3 regions of the Nocardioides sp. HB32 genome follow, and region 2 is predicted to be linked to each of the others. Evidence: riboswitches for the same ligand, from Rfam matches in the RefSeq annotation. Region 2 holds a riboswitch; each other region holds the start of a gene.
The links. Region 2 has a riboswitch for cyclic di-AMP ahead of ACVW2K_RS02660 (transglycosylase family protein). Riboswitches for the same ligand answer to the same signal wherever they lie in the genome.
Positions count from the first base shown of each region.

Region 1: linked by a shared signal. The riboswitch ahead of ACVW2K_RS08970 (C40 family peptidase) and the one ahead of ACVW2K_RS02660 (transglycosylase family protein) in region 2 are both predicted to bind cyclic di-AMP.
Region 3: linked by a shared signal. The riboswitch ahead of ACVW2K_RS18550 (NlpC/P60 family protein) and the one ahead of ACVW2K_RS02660 (transglycosylase family protein) in region 2 are both predicted to bind cyclic di-AMP.

Region 1 covers NZ_JBSSBS010000001.1:1,772,218-1,775,479, reverse strand. The annotation lists gene ACVW2K_RS08980 (hypothetical protein) at 1-23, opposite strand, end outside; gene ACVW2K_RS08975 (hypothetical protein) at 164-748, shown strand; gene ACVW2K_RS08970 (C40 family peptidase) at 752-1,285, opposite strand; cyclic di-AMP (ydaO/yuaA leader) riboswitch at 1,289-1,473, opposite strand; gene ACVW2K_RS08965 (ATP-binding cassette domain-containing protein) at 1,610-2,257, opposite strand; gene ACVW2K_RS08960 (ABC transporter ATP-binding protein) at 2,254-3,069, opposite strand; gene ACVW2K_RS08955 (hypothetical protein) at 3,074-3,262, opposite strand, start outside.
Region 2 covers NZ_JBSSBS010000001.1:504,112-507,373, forward strand. The annotation lists gene ACVW2K_RS02655 (phosphoenolpyruvate carboxykinase (GTP)) at 1-740, opposite strand, end outside; gene ACVW2K_RS02660 (transglycosylase family protein) at 933-1,271, opposite strand; cyclic di-AMP (ydaO/yuaA leader) riboswitch at 1,274-1,428, opposite strand; gene ACVW2K_RS02665 (DUF3068 domain-containing protein) at 1,576-2,496, opposite strand; gene ACVW2K_RS02670 (ATP-binding protein) at 2,770-3,262, opposite strand, start outside.
Region 3 covers NZ_JBSSBS010000001.1:3,693,830-3,697,091, forward strand. The annotation lists gene ACVW2K_RS18545 (hypothetical protein) at 1-832, opposite strand, end outside; gene ACVW2K_RS18550 (NlpC/P60 family protein) at 846-1,760, opposite strand; cyclic di-AMP (ydaO/yuaA leader) riboswitch at 1,842-2,013, opposite strand; gene ACVW2K_RS18555 (hypothetical protein) at 2,180-2,383, opposite strand; gene ACVW2K_RS18560 (NYN domain-containing protein) at 2,449-3,262, opposite strand, start outside.

The sequences.
Region 1 (3,262 bases), 1.3 Mb from region 2:
CCGAGCAGGTCCGCGGCTCCCACGCCCCCGTCGTACATCTGAACGTGTTCCTTCCCCCGAATGAAAGGCCTGTTGCGTCACCGGCCACCTGCCCCGGTCCCCCGCGATCGAAACCTCGGTCCGTTAGATTGCGTCGCACTCGTCTCGGACCCAGGAGCTCTCGGTGCGTCGAACCACGATCCCCATCCTGCTGCTCGCGCTCGCCCTCACAGCGGGCTGCAGCAGCGACGGCGACGATCCGGGTACGGCGAGCCCGGGCTCGCCGGCCTCGCCGACGTCGACGAGCAGCTCGCAGGCGAGCTCGCCGACGGACTCCCCGTCGGACGTCGCGACGGGCATCGAGCTGTCGATGCCCAACAGCAGCGTGCGCGCCCCCGCGGACTGGACGCAGGCCAAGGACCTGACCCGCTACGAGGACGGCGCCGACAGCCCCGACAGCCTCGCCTACATCATGCTCGGCGAGATCGACGCGTTCGGCTCGGACGCCTCCGCCGAGCAGCTCGGCGAGAACCGGATCAAGGCGAACACCTACCCGAAGGCGCCGAAGGTGCTGCCGGTGAGCGAGCTCGACGGCACCGAGGCGTACCACGTGGCCGGCTTCGTGAGCCCGACCCAGTACATCGAGGAGTTCGGCACCATCGTCCGCGACCGGATCGTCACCCTGACGTTCTCCTTCAACAACAAGGTGTCGAGGTCCGAGCGCGACGAGGTCGTGTCCTCGGTGCTCCCGACCTTCGCCTGGAAGTAGCCGTCAGCGGCGGTACCGCAACGTGCCCGGGAACCACTTGTCGGTCCAGAGCTTGTCGGTGCGCACGCGGGTGCCGGAGTGCGGCGCGTGCAGCACCCACCGGTGCCCGTGGGTGAAGCCGGCGTACACACCGACGTGGTACACGCCGCCGCCGTCGTAGAAGAAGATCAGGTCGCCGCGCTTCATGTTGCTGCGCTTGATGTGCTGGGCGAAGTGCGCCTGCGCGGACGAGGTGCGCGGGATGTGCTTGAAGCCGGCCTTGCGGAACGAGTAGAACGTCAGCCCCGAGCAGTCGAAGGCGTTCGGGCCGGAGGCGCCGTAGCTGTACGGGTCGCCCTTCTGGTGCACGGCGATGCTCATCGCGCTGCCGACCCGGCGCGCCGACGGCGCGAGCGAGGCGTGCTTGTGGTGGTGGTGCGTGACGCGGTCGTTCCGGGTGGCGGCGTGGCTGTCGGCGATCGGGGCGGTCGAGAGGAGGCCGACGGCGAGGGCGCCGCTGGCGAGGGCGCGCAGCGCCAGGGAGTGGATCGTGGGCATGCGGAGGTTTCCTTCCCACGCCTGTGAGGTGAGCTGTCGGGTTCGGGCGAGAAGGTGCCCGGCCACCGGTCGGTGGCTTCACCCCGAGCGCCCGCGTGATGCTGGTGCGGCCGCGAAGGTGGGTCCCCCACTCCTGCCGTCCGTGATCGGTCCACGACCCGGGTGGCAGGATTCGGCGTGCCCGGGCCGGTGTTGCGACGTGCAACCGGTCAAGGACGGTAACCAGAGAATTCGCCCGATCACGAGTCGGTGCCGGGCCGATTCCGTGGCGCACGCCACACTCCCCGCGTGGGATCGCGGGCGAACTGGTCGAAGGTCACACAGTTACAGCGCTGTCACGCGCCCCTCGTCGAGGTGGACGACGCGGTCGGCGACCTGCCAGACCCGGGGGTCGTGGGTGGCCACGAGCACCGCGGAGCCGGCGTGCGCGGCACCGGCCAGCACCGCCGCGACCTGGGCCACGTGGTCGTCGTCCTGGTGGCCGGTCGGCTCGTCGAGCACGGCCAGCCGGGGTGCGAGGACCAGCGCCCGCGCGACCGCGGTGCGCTGCTGCTCGCCGAGCGAGGTCTCCCGCACGCCGCGCCGGGTGAACGCGCCGAGGTCGAGCGCCTCGGCGAGCCGGGCGAGGGCCGCGACCGGGTCGACGCCGGCGCGGTACGCCGGCAGGCAGATGTTGTCCTCGACGCTGAGCCCGGCGAGCAGTCCGTGCTGCTGGGGCACCACCGCGACCACGGACCAGTCGGCGACGGCGCCGGCGGGCCGCCCGTCGACGGTCACGGTGCCGCGCTCGGGCGTCTCGAACCCGGCGGCCAGGTGGCACAGCGTGCTCTTCCCGGACCCGGACGGACCGGCGACGGCGACCAGCTCACCGGGGGCCGCGGCGAGGCTGACGTCGTGCAGCACCTCGACCCGGCCCGCGCCCGCGCCGTACCCGTGCGCGACCTGCTGGATGCTCAGTCCGGTGCCGGTCACAGCTCCACCTCCGGTCGGCGCAGCCGCACGTGGTCGCCGTCGGCCTCGACGACGACCCGGCGGTCGGGGAAGAGGCCGAGCATCTCCTGGGGCAGCTGGACCCGGCCGGTCGCGTCGATGACGGCCGCGGCGGTACGCCGGCCCGAGGTCTCGCTGGAGACGACGCCGTGCCGCAGCCGGAGCAACCGGTCGGCGCGGTGCGTCACGCGGTCGTCGTGGCTGCTGATCACGACCGTCGACCCTGCGGCGGCGACGGCGAGCAGCGCGTCCATGACCCGGTCGGCGTTCGCATGGTCGAGCTCGGCGGTCGGCTCGTCGGCGACGACCAGCGCCGGGGTGCCGACCAGCGCGATCGCGACCGCGAGCCGCTGCTGCTCGCCGCCGGACAACGCATCGGGCCGGTGACCGCCGCGGTCGGTCAGACCGACGGCGTCGAGGGCCTCGGCCAGGTGGCGGCGGGAGGCGCCGCGCCAGGACGCGACCTGGCGGAGCTGGTCGGTGGCGCGCAGGTGCGGGAAGACGGCGTTCGAGGCGCGCTGCGGCACGAAGCCGATCTGCCGGCGGCGCAGCCGCCGCAGCTCGCGGGTCGAGGCGACGCCGACGTCGCTGCCGAGCACGGTGAGGCGGCCGGCGCTGGGCCGGTCGCGGGCGCCGAGCAGCGTCAGGAGGCTGCTCTTGCCGCTGCCGGACGGCCCCGCGACGACCGTGAGCGCACCCGGGACGAGCTCGAGGCCGATGCCGCGCAGCGCGTGCGTCTCCCCGGTCACGGAGCGGAAGACCTTGACCAGGTCCTCGCAGGACACGGCCGTCATGGACTCAATCCCCGGCACGGAGCACCTCCGCGGCGGGGCGGCGACGGGTGAGCAGGGTCCCGACCAGCCAGGCCACCAGGACCAGGACGACGAGCACGCCGAGCAGCCAGAGCAGGTCGGCCGGCTCCGGCCGCGGGTGTGCGAGCGGCGGGATGCCGGCAGCGGCGTCGATGCTGCTCGGCATCAGGACGAC
Region 2 (3,262 bases):
ATGCCGAGCAGCATGAACTGCTCCGCGAGGAACTCCCGCGACGCCCAGCCGTCGTAGCAGGCCTGCCGCAGGCCGTGCGCGATCTTGCCGAGCAGCGCGTTGCCGCCGTACGACGAGCCGTAGTGCAGGATCGTCCGCTCGTCGGCGACCGTCACGAAGTAGCGCTGGTCGTCGGGCGTGCCCTGGCCGAGGTTCTCCAGGTCGCCGGTGACGTGCACCGCGCGCACGAAGCTGTCGGGGTCGGCCAGGCTGTCGACGTACTCCGCGCCCACACGCGCCATCCGGATCATGTGCAGCGCGACGGTCCGCGTGTCGGTGAGCTCGACGCCGGCGGCGTACGCCTCGAGCGGCGAGCCGGGCGGTGCCATCAGGTAGGGCACGACGTACATCGTCTTGCCCCGGGATGCGCCGCGCATCCGCTCGATCAGCATCGGCTTCATCTCCGAGGAGGGCCGCCAGTTGTTGTAGACGCCCTTGTCCGCGGGGTTGCTCGTCGCGACGATCGTGCGCTCCTCGGAGCGCGCGGTGTCCTTGAAGTAGCTGCGCGAGTAGTACAGGCCCTCGCCGGCCGGCTGCAGCTCGCCGACGTCCAGCGCCTCCTGCACGAGACGGGCGTCGTCGTCAGCGCTGACGACCTCGACCCGCTCCGCGCCGGTGATCTCGGCCCAGTGCGCGACGTACTCGCGCACCCTCGGATTCTTCAAGCCCGCCTCGTCGAGGACAGTCTCCACGTCGACCATGAACTGCACACCCTTCGGTCCGCTCGCCCGGTGCTCGCACCGTACCCAACATCGCGCACCGGTGCGCCTCCGGGGTAGGGACGGAAGTCCCGATCGCTGACACCGTCTGCAACGGCGCTCCCACGGTGCGGGTCACGCCGCCGGCCCGGGTCCATGACGAGCGTCACCCGGTCGAGCCACCACGGTCCGGGCTCAGCGCAGGCCGATGCGGTGCGAGCAGGTGGGCCAGGCGCCCCACCCCTGGTGGTGCTTGATCCGCTCGGCGACCCGGATCTGCTCGGCCCGGCTGGCCCGGCTGGGCAGCGAGGCGAGCTTGCCGCCGCCGTACCCGCGCCAGGTGCCGATGCTGATCTGCAGGCCGCCGTAGTAACCGTTGTGGGTGTTGATGTGCCAGTTGCCGCCCGACTCGCAGCGGGCGAGCCGGTCCCAGGTCCTGCCGCTCGCGGCGTGGGCGGGGGCGTCGAGGGCAAGGACGGGGACGAGGGTCGTGGCCGTGAGGGCAAGGGCCGACACGAGGGTGCGCATGCGCATGGAACAGCTCCTCCGTGCGCCTGCGAGGTGAGCTGTCGGGTTCGGGCTGGAGTTGCCCGGTCACGGCCGTCGTCCGGCACGTGGCTTCACCCCGAGGGCCGCGGTGCGGCCCGTGGAACCTGTGGGTCCCCCGCTCCTGTCCGAGCGTGTTCATCGATGACCACCCTCCGGCCGGACAGGACTCGGCGCGCTCGGAGGGTCACCCCGCGGTGGCAGGGCTCCTCGACGGTAGGCAGGCGGCCGGCCGCGGACCAACTCCGCGCCGGTGTGACTCACCGCACCTGCACGCCAGCAGGCGGTCGGCTCAGACGCCGCTCAGCTCCTGGGCGCGCTCGGGGTCGAGCTGCTCGATCCGCCTGCGGCCGAGGAGCAGCAGGCCCAGTCCGACCAGCACCAGCGGGATGCCGACAGCGAGACCGACGACCGGGACGGTGGTCTCGATCAGGGTCAGCAGCGAGAGGTTGTCGCGGGCGTCGTCGACGTTGGTCTGCACCTGGCCGGCGGTGAACGCGAGGTCCAGGTCCAGGACCGTGCCCACGCCGTCGGCGACGCGCTGCTGGTGGATGACCTGGTTGATGATCGCGCCGGTGCGCGGCTCGATGTAGTACTCGGTCGAGCTGGCGTAGCTGCCCGGGAGGTCCGCGACGACGTCCACGCCGTCGGCGTTCGCGACCGCACGGTAGACGTAGGTCTCGAGGCCGTCGATCTCCTCGGTGCCCTCGTACGTCGCGTCGACGGCGGCGCCGACCACGCCGTCCCAGACCGGGTAGGTCTTCTTCTCGGCACCGAACGGCCACTTGTTCTGCAGGCCCTCCTCGTGCAGCGCGTCCGCCGGCAGGTACTCCGGGTCGTCGACCGTGAGGCCGGTGTGCCGGTCCGCCGCGAACACGTCGGTCTCGGCGGAGATCAGCCGCGGGTCGTCGCCGTCCACGCAGCCGTCGATGCCGTCGGCGTCCCGGACCAGGCAGAGCGAGGTCGCGAACGCGACGACGTCCTCGTCGGAGGCGTCGGCGTCGGCCTTGTTCGTGCTCCACGCCAGGACCGGGGTCTTCTCGAGCTGGAGGTCGGCGTTCGGCACCTCCGCGGTACCGGAGAGGTACGTCGTGTTGTCGGTGTCCAGCGGGGTCCGCTCGATCTGGCCGGGCGCCCACGCCCGGGCCACGATGCCGGCGACCACGAGGAACACTCCGAGCCCGACCAGGACCAGGGCGACGATCTTGCGCATGCTTCTTCTTCCGTGTATCCGGACGGGGGCGGTCCGAGAGCGGGCAAGTCCACCACAGCCGGACCCGCGCCGGCACATCGGGCCGGCGTCCGAGCCGCCTGAACAGGATCGCCCGCGCGCCGCCGAGCCGCGCCGGGCGCAGGTCGTCACCGTCGGGCTCGCTCGTGGCCACCTCCACGTCGGCGGACCGCAGCCGGCCCTCGGGCCGCACCGTGACCTGTCGCCGGTGCGCAGCTTCCGCGCCCCTCCGGCGGAAGCCGGCAGGCCCAGCAGCTACGCCTGCGCCGGTGGCGCCAGACTCGCCGCGACCCCACGCAGGGCGCGGCGCGACCTGATCCCGAGCTTGGTGAAGATCTTTCCCAGGTGCCACTCGATCGTGCGCGTGCTGAGGTACAGCCGCTCACCGATCTCCTGGTTCGTGAGCCCTTCGGCGGCCAGCGTGGCGATCTGCTGCTCCTGGGCGGTGAGGTCGGTCCTGGACTCCTCCGTACGACGGCGCACCCTCTCCCCCGTGGCCAGCAGCTCGCGCCTGGCACGCTCGGCGAACGCCACCATCCCGATCGTGTCGAACATGGTGTACGCGGACCGGACCGCATCGCGAGCGTCCGACCGCCGGCCCTCCCGACGCAGCCACTCGCCGTAGAGGAGATGGGCGCGGGCCAGCTCGGGCCGCAGCTGGGTCCGCGCCAGCTGCTCGACCGCCGTCCGGTAGCAGCTCTCCGCCTCGTCACCCTCGCTGAGCAGGGCCCGGGACCGCGCTTCGACC
Region 3 (3,262 bases), 3.2 Mb from region 2:
TCACCACCTGCGCACCGGTCGGCTTCAGGCCGCCGAAGACGTCGGGGTTCACGAAGACGTGCACCGGTGCGTCCGCGGTGAGCTGCCCGTCGTCGGACGTCGTGACCGCGGCGATCTGGTCGTAGCTGCCCGGGTCGGCATCCAGGACCCCGTCCAGCGCCTTCTCGGACGCCGGCACCTCGACCACCAGCCCGCGCCGCCAGTCCGGGAGCACGCGTCGTACGACGGGCACGGCGGTGGCCGCCCGCAGCGCGTACTGCCGCGCCTCGGCCGGCGTCCCGTCGACCAGCACCAGCGTCCCCGGCGTACGCCGTACCTGGAGCGGACCCGACAGCCACAACGGCGACACCCGGTCGCCGCCGCCGAACCCGGTCAGCGCGACCCGGTCGCCGTCGTCCTGGAGAGCCACCAGCACCTCCGCGTGCGCCGGCGCCCGGTCGAACCCGGCGAACCGCCAGGTCGCGTCCGCGGCGGCGTGCCACCCACCGTCGGCGTACGCACCCTCGGCGTCGACGTAGCGCAGCGTGAAGTCCTCCACCCGCGCGGCGCGGGCGTTGGCGACGATGCCGGCCAGGCGGTCGGCGGCCGCGTCGTCGCCCGTCGGCGCGAGCGCGCGAGCGGCGTCCTCGTCACCGGTGCGGACGGCGCGCTCGAAGGCGCGCAGCACCTCGCTCGCGAGTGCCGGCGACGGGCTCGACCGGGTGGCGGCCGGCTGCGTCGGGACGACGTACGGACCGTCGTCGACGACGACCACCCAGGAGACGACGCCGACGGCGACGAGCAGGCACAGCGAAAGACCGGCCACCCACCAGAGGGGACGACCGGTCTTCACGCGAAGGAGTATCTCAGCCGGGGCGGACCGCTCCGACGTACGGCATGGCGTGCAGGCCGGTGACCCGGATGCCGGAGCCGGGGTTCTCGGCGTTCACGATCAGGCCGTTGCCGATGTACATGCCGACGTGGCTGATCGGGCTGTAGTAGAAGACCAGGTCGCCCGGCTGGAGGTCGCTCTCGGCGATGTGCGGCCCGGAGGAGTACTGCGCGCTCGACGAGTGCGGCAGGGCCACACCGGCCTGGGCCCAGGCCATCATCGTGAGGCCGGAGCAGTCGAACGCGTTCGGGCCGGCGGCGCCGTAGACGTAGGCCTTGCCGACCTGAGCCATCGCGTACGCCACGGCGGCCGAGGCCCGCCCCGAGACAGGGATGTCGGAGGGCGTGCGGACCGTGCCGCGGGAGAGGATCTCCTGGCGCTGCTCGGCCTGCAGCTGCCCGAGGAGGGTCTTGGCCTCGGCGAGCTTCTTGTCGGCGGTCGCCTTCTCGGCGCCGAGGTCCTTCTGGAGCTCCGCCACCTGCGCGGCCCGCTTGGCGGTCGCGTCGCTGCGGATGTCGAGCGACTTGAGCTCGGTGGCGTAGTCGTCGAAGAGCTGGTCCTGCATGTCGTTGTACGACGACATGGTGCTCAGCTGCGCGAGGAACTTCTGCGGGTCGTCGGAGAGGACGACCTGGCCCATGGCGGAGAGGCTCTGGCCCTCGTACTGCCGGATGACGGAGTCCTGGACCTGCCGGCGGACCTTCTCCAGCCGGTTGCCCTGGCGACCCTGGTCGGCCTTGAGGAGGCCGAGGTCGCGCTTGAGCGAGGTCAGCTCGAGCTTCGCCTCGTTGTAGCGCTCGGAGGCCTGCTCGGCCTCGTGGTAGAGCCGGTCCACCCGGGCCTGGACGTCGCCGATGTCCGGCTCCGCGCTCGCCGGCGTGGAGGGCATGAAACCCACCACTGCGACGAGGGCACTTCCGGACACCAGGGTGATCAGTCGCTTCCGGGCGTTCAGCACGAGCCGGCGCTCTCCTTGTTACGTCGTACGCCTACCGGGTGAGCTGACGGATTCGGGCACGACATTTGCCCTACCTCCGCATCGCGGAGGATTCACCCCAGTGGTGGTCGTCCGAGCACGGCCACCGGTTGGTTCCCCGGCTCCCGGGCCGGCGAACCGGTCCGAGACTCAGCGCGGTGGCCGCGAGGATCCGAGTGATCCACGGTCCGGCCACCTGAGTGCCACACGTTAACGGGGGTCTCGCAGGACGACCAAACTTTCAACGTAAAAGGTGGGCGTGTTTCGCCGCGAGATGGGCATGAGGTGTCACACAGGTCACACCAGTCACAGCAGTCACAGGGGCGGCCGGCTCATGCGGACTCCACGTGTGGCGTGTCGACCGGCTGGACCAGGCGCAGCGGTGGCACCAGCCCGCCCGCGGCCAGGACGTCGAGCGCGCGGGCGCCGTCGTCGTCGAGACTGAGCTCGGGTGGCGGCCCGAGCAGGACGGTCACCACGCAGTCGTGGCAGTGGAGACCCCGCACCGTGCAGGAGTCGCAGTCGATTCTCGTCATGCCGGGAACGGTCGCAGGCACCACCGACAGTGGGACCGGCCGCCCGGGGCACCGGCGTGTCGCCGCTACCGCGTGACCAGGTCCAGGAGCGCGTCGGGCGGTACGACGCGGGCGCCGTCGCGGGCCACGTCGCGGGCGACCGCCTGGTCAGCGGTGACCACCACGACCACCCGGCCCTCGGGCTCGGCCGCGACCAGGTCGCGGATCACGTCGTCGGCGATCACGCCGCGCGGACTGAACAGCACCCGGACGCCGCGCGGCGCGTTCACCGGCGGTCGGTGGTCGGTCTCGGCGGCGTCGAACACGACGGTGGTCTCGGCACCGGTGCGAGCCACCAGGGGGGCGAGCGAGCCCATCAGGCGGACCCGCTGGGCCTCCAGCGACGAGCTGGGCCACGCGGCCTTGCTCACGTTGTAGCCGTCGACGACCAGGCGGGCGCGCGGCATCGCGAGGTACTGCTCGAGCGACGCCTGGCTCGGCACCCGCTGGCCCGCCTCGGCCACGTCGGCCTCGACCCGGTCCGAGGGCGCGCCGCTCACCTGCGGCAGCGCGAGCTCGCGGCGCAGCCCGGTCGCCGCGTCGATCACGGTCTCCAGCAGGATCCGGGCGCGCAGCGTCACCTCGTCGCGCTCGGCCCGCGCGTCGCGGCGTCCCTCCCGGGCGCCCTCCTCGAGCCGCTCGACCTGCGCGCGCAGCCGCTTGTTCTCCCGCTCCAGCGCCGTGGCGCGCTCCCCCGCGGCCCGTCCGGCGGCGGCGGCCTCCTCGGCCGACGCCCGCGCCTCCTTCTCGGTGACCCGGCTCTCGCCGAGCCTGCGGCGCAGCGCGGTGTTGTCGGCCTTGACCTCGTCGAGCTGCGCCTTGTGCGCAGCACGCAGCTCG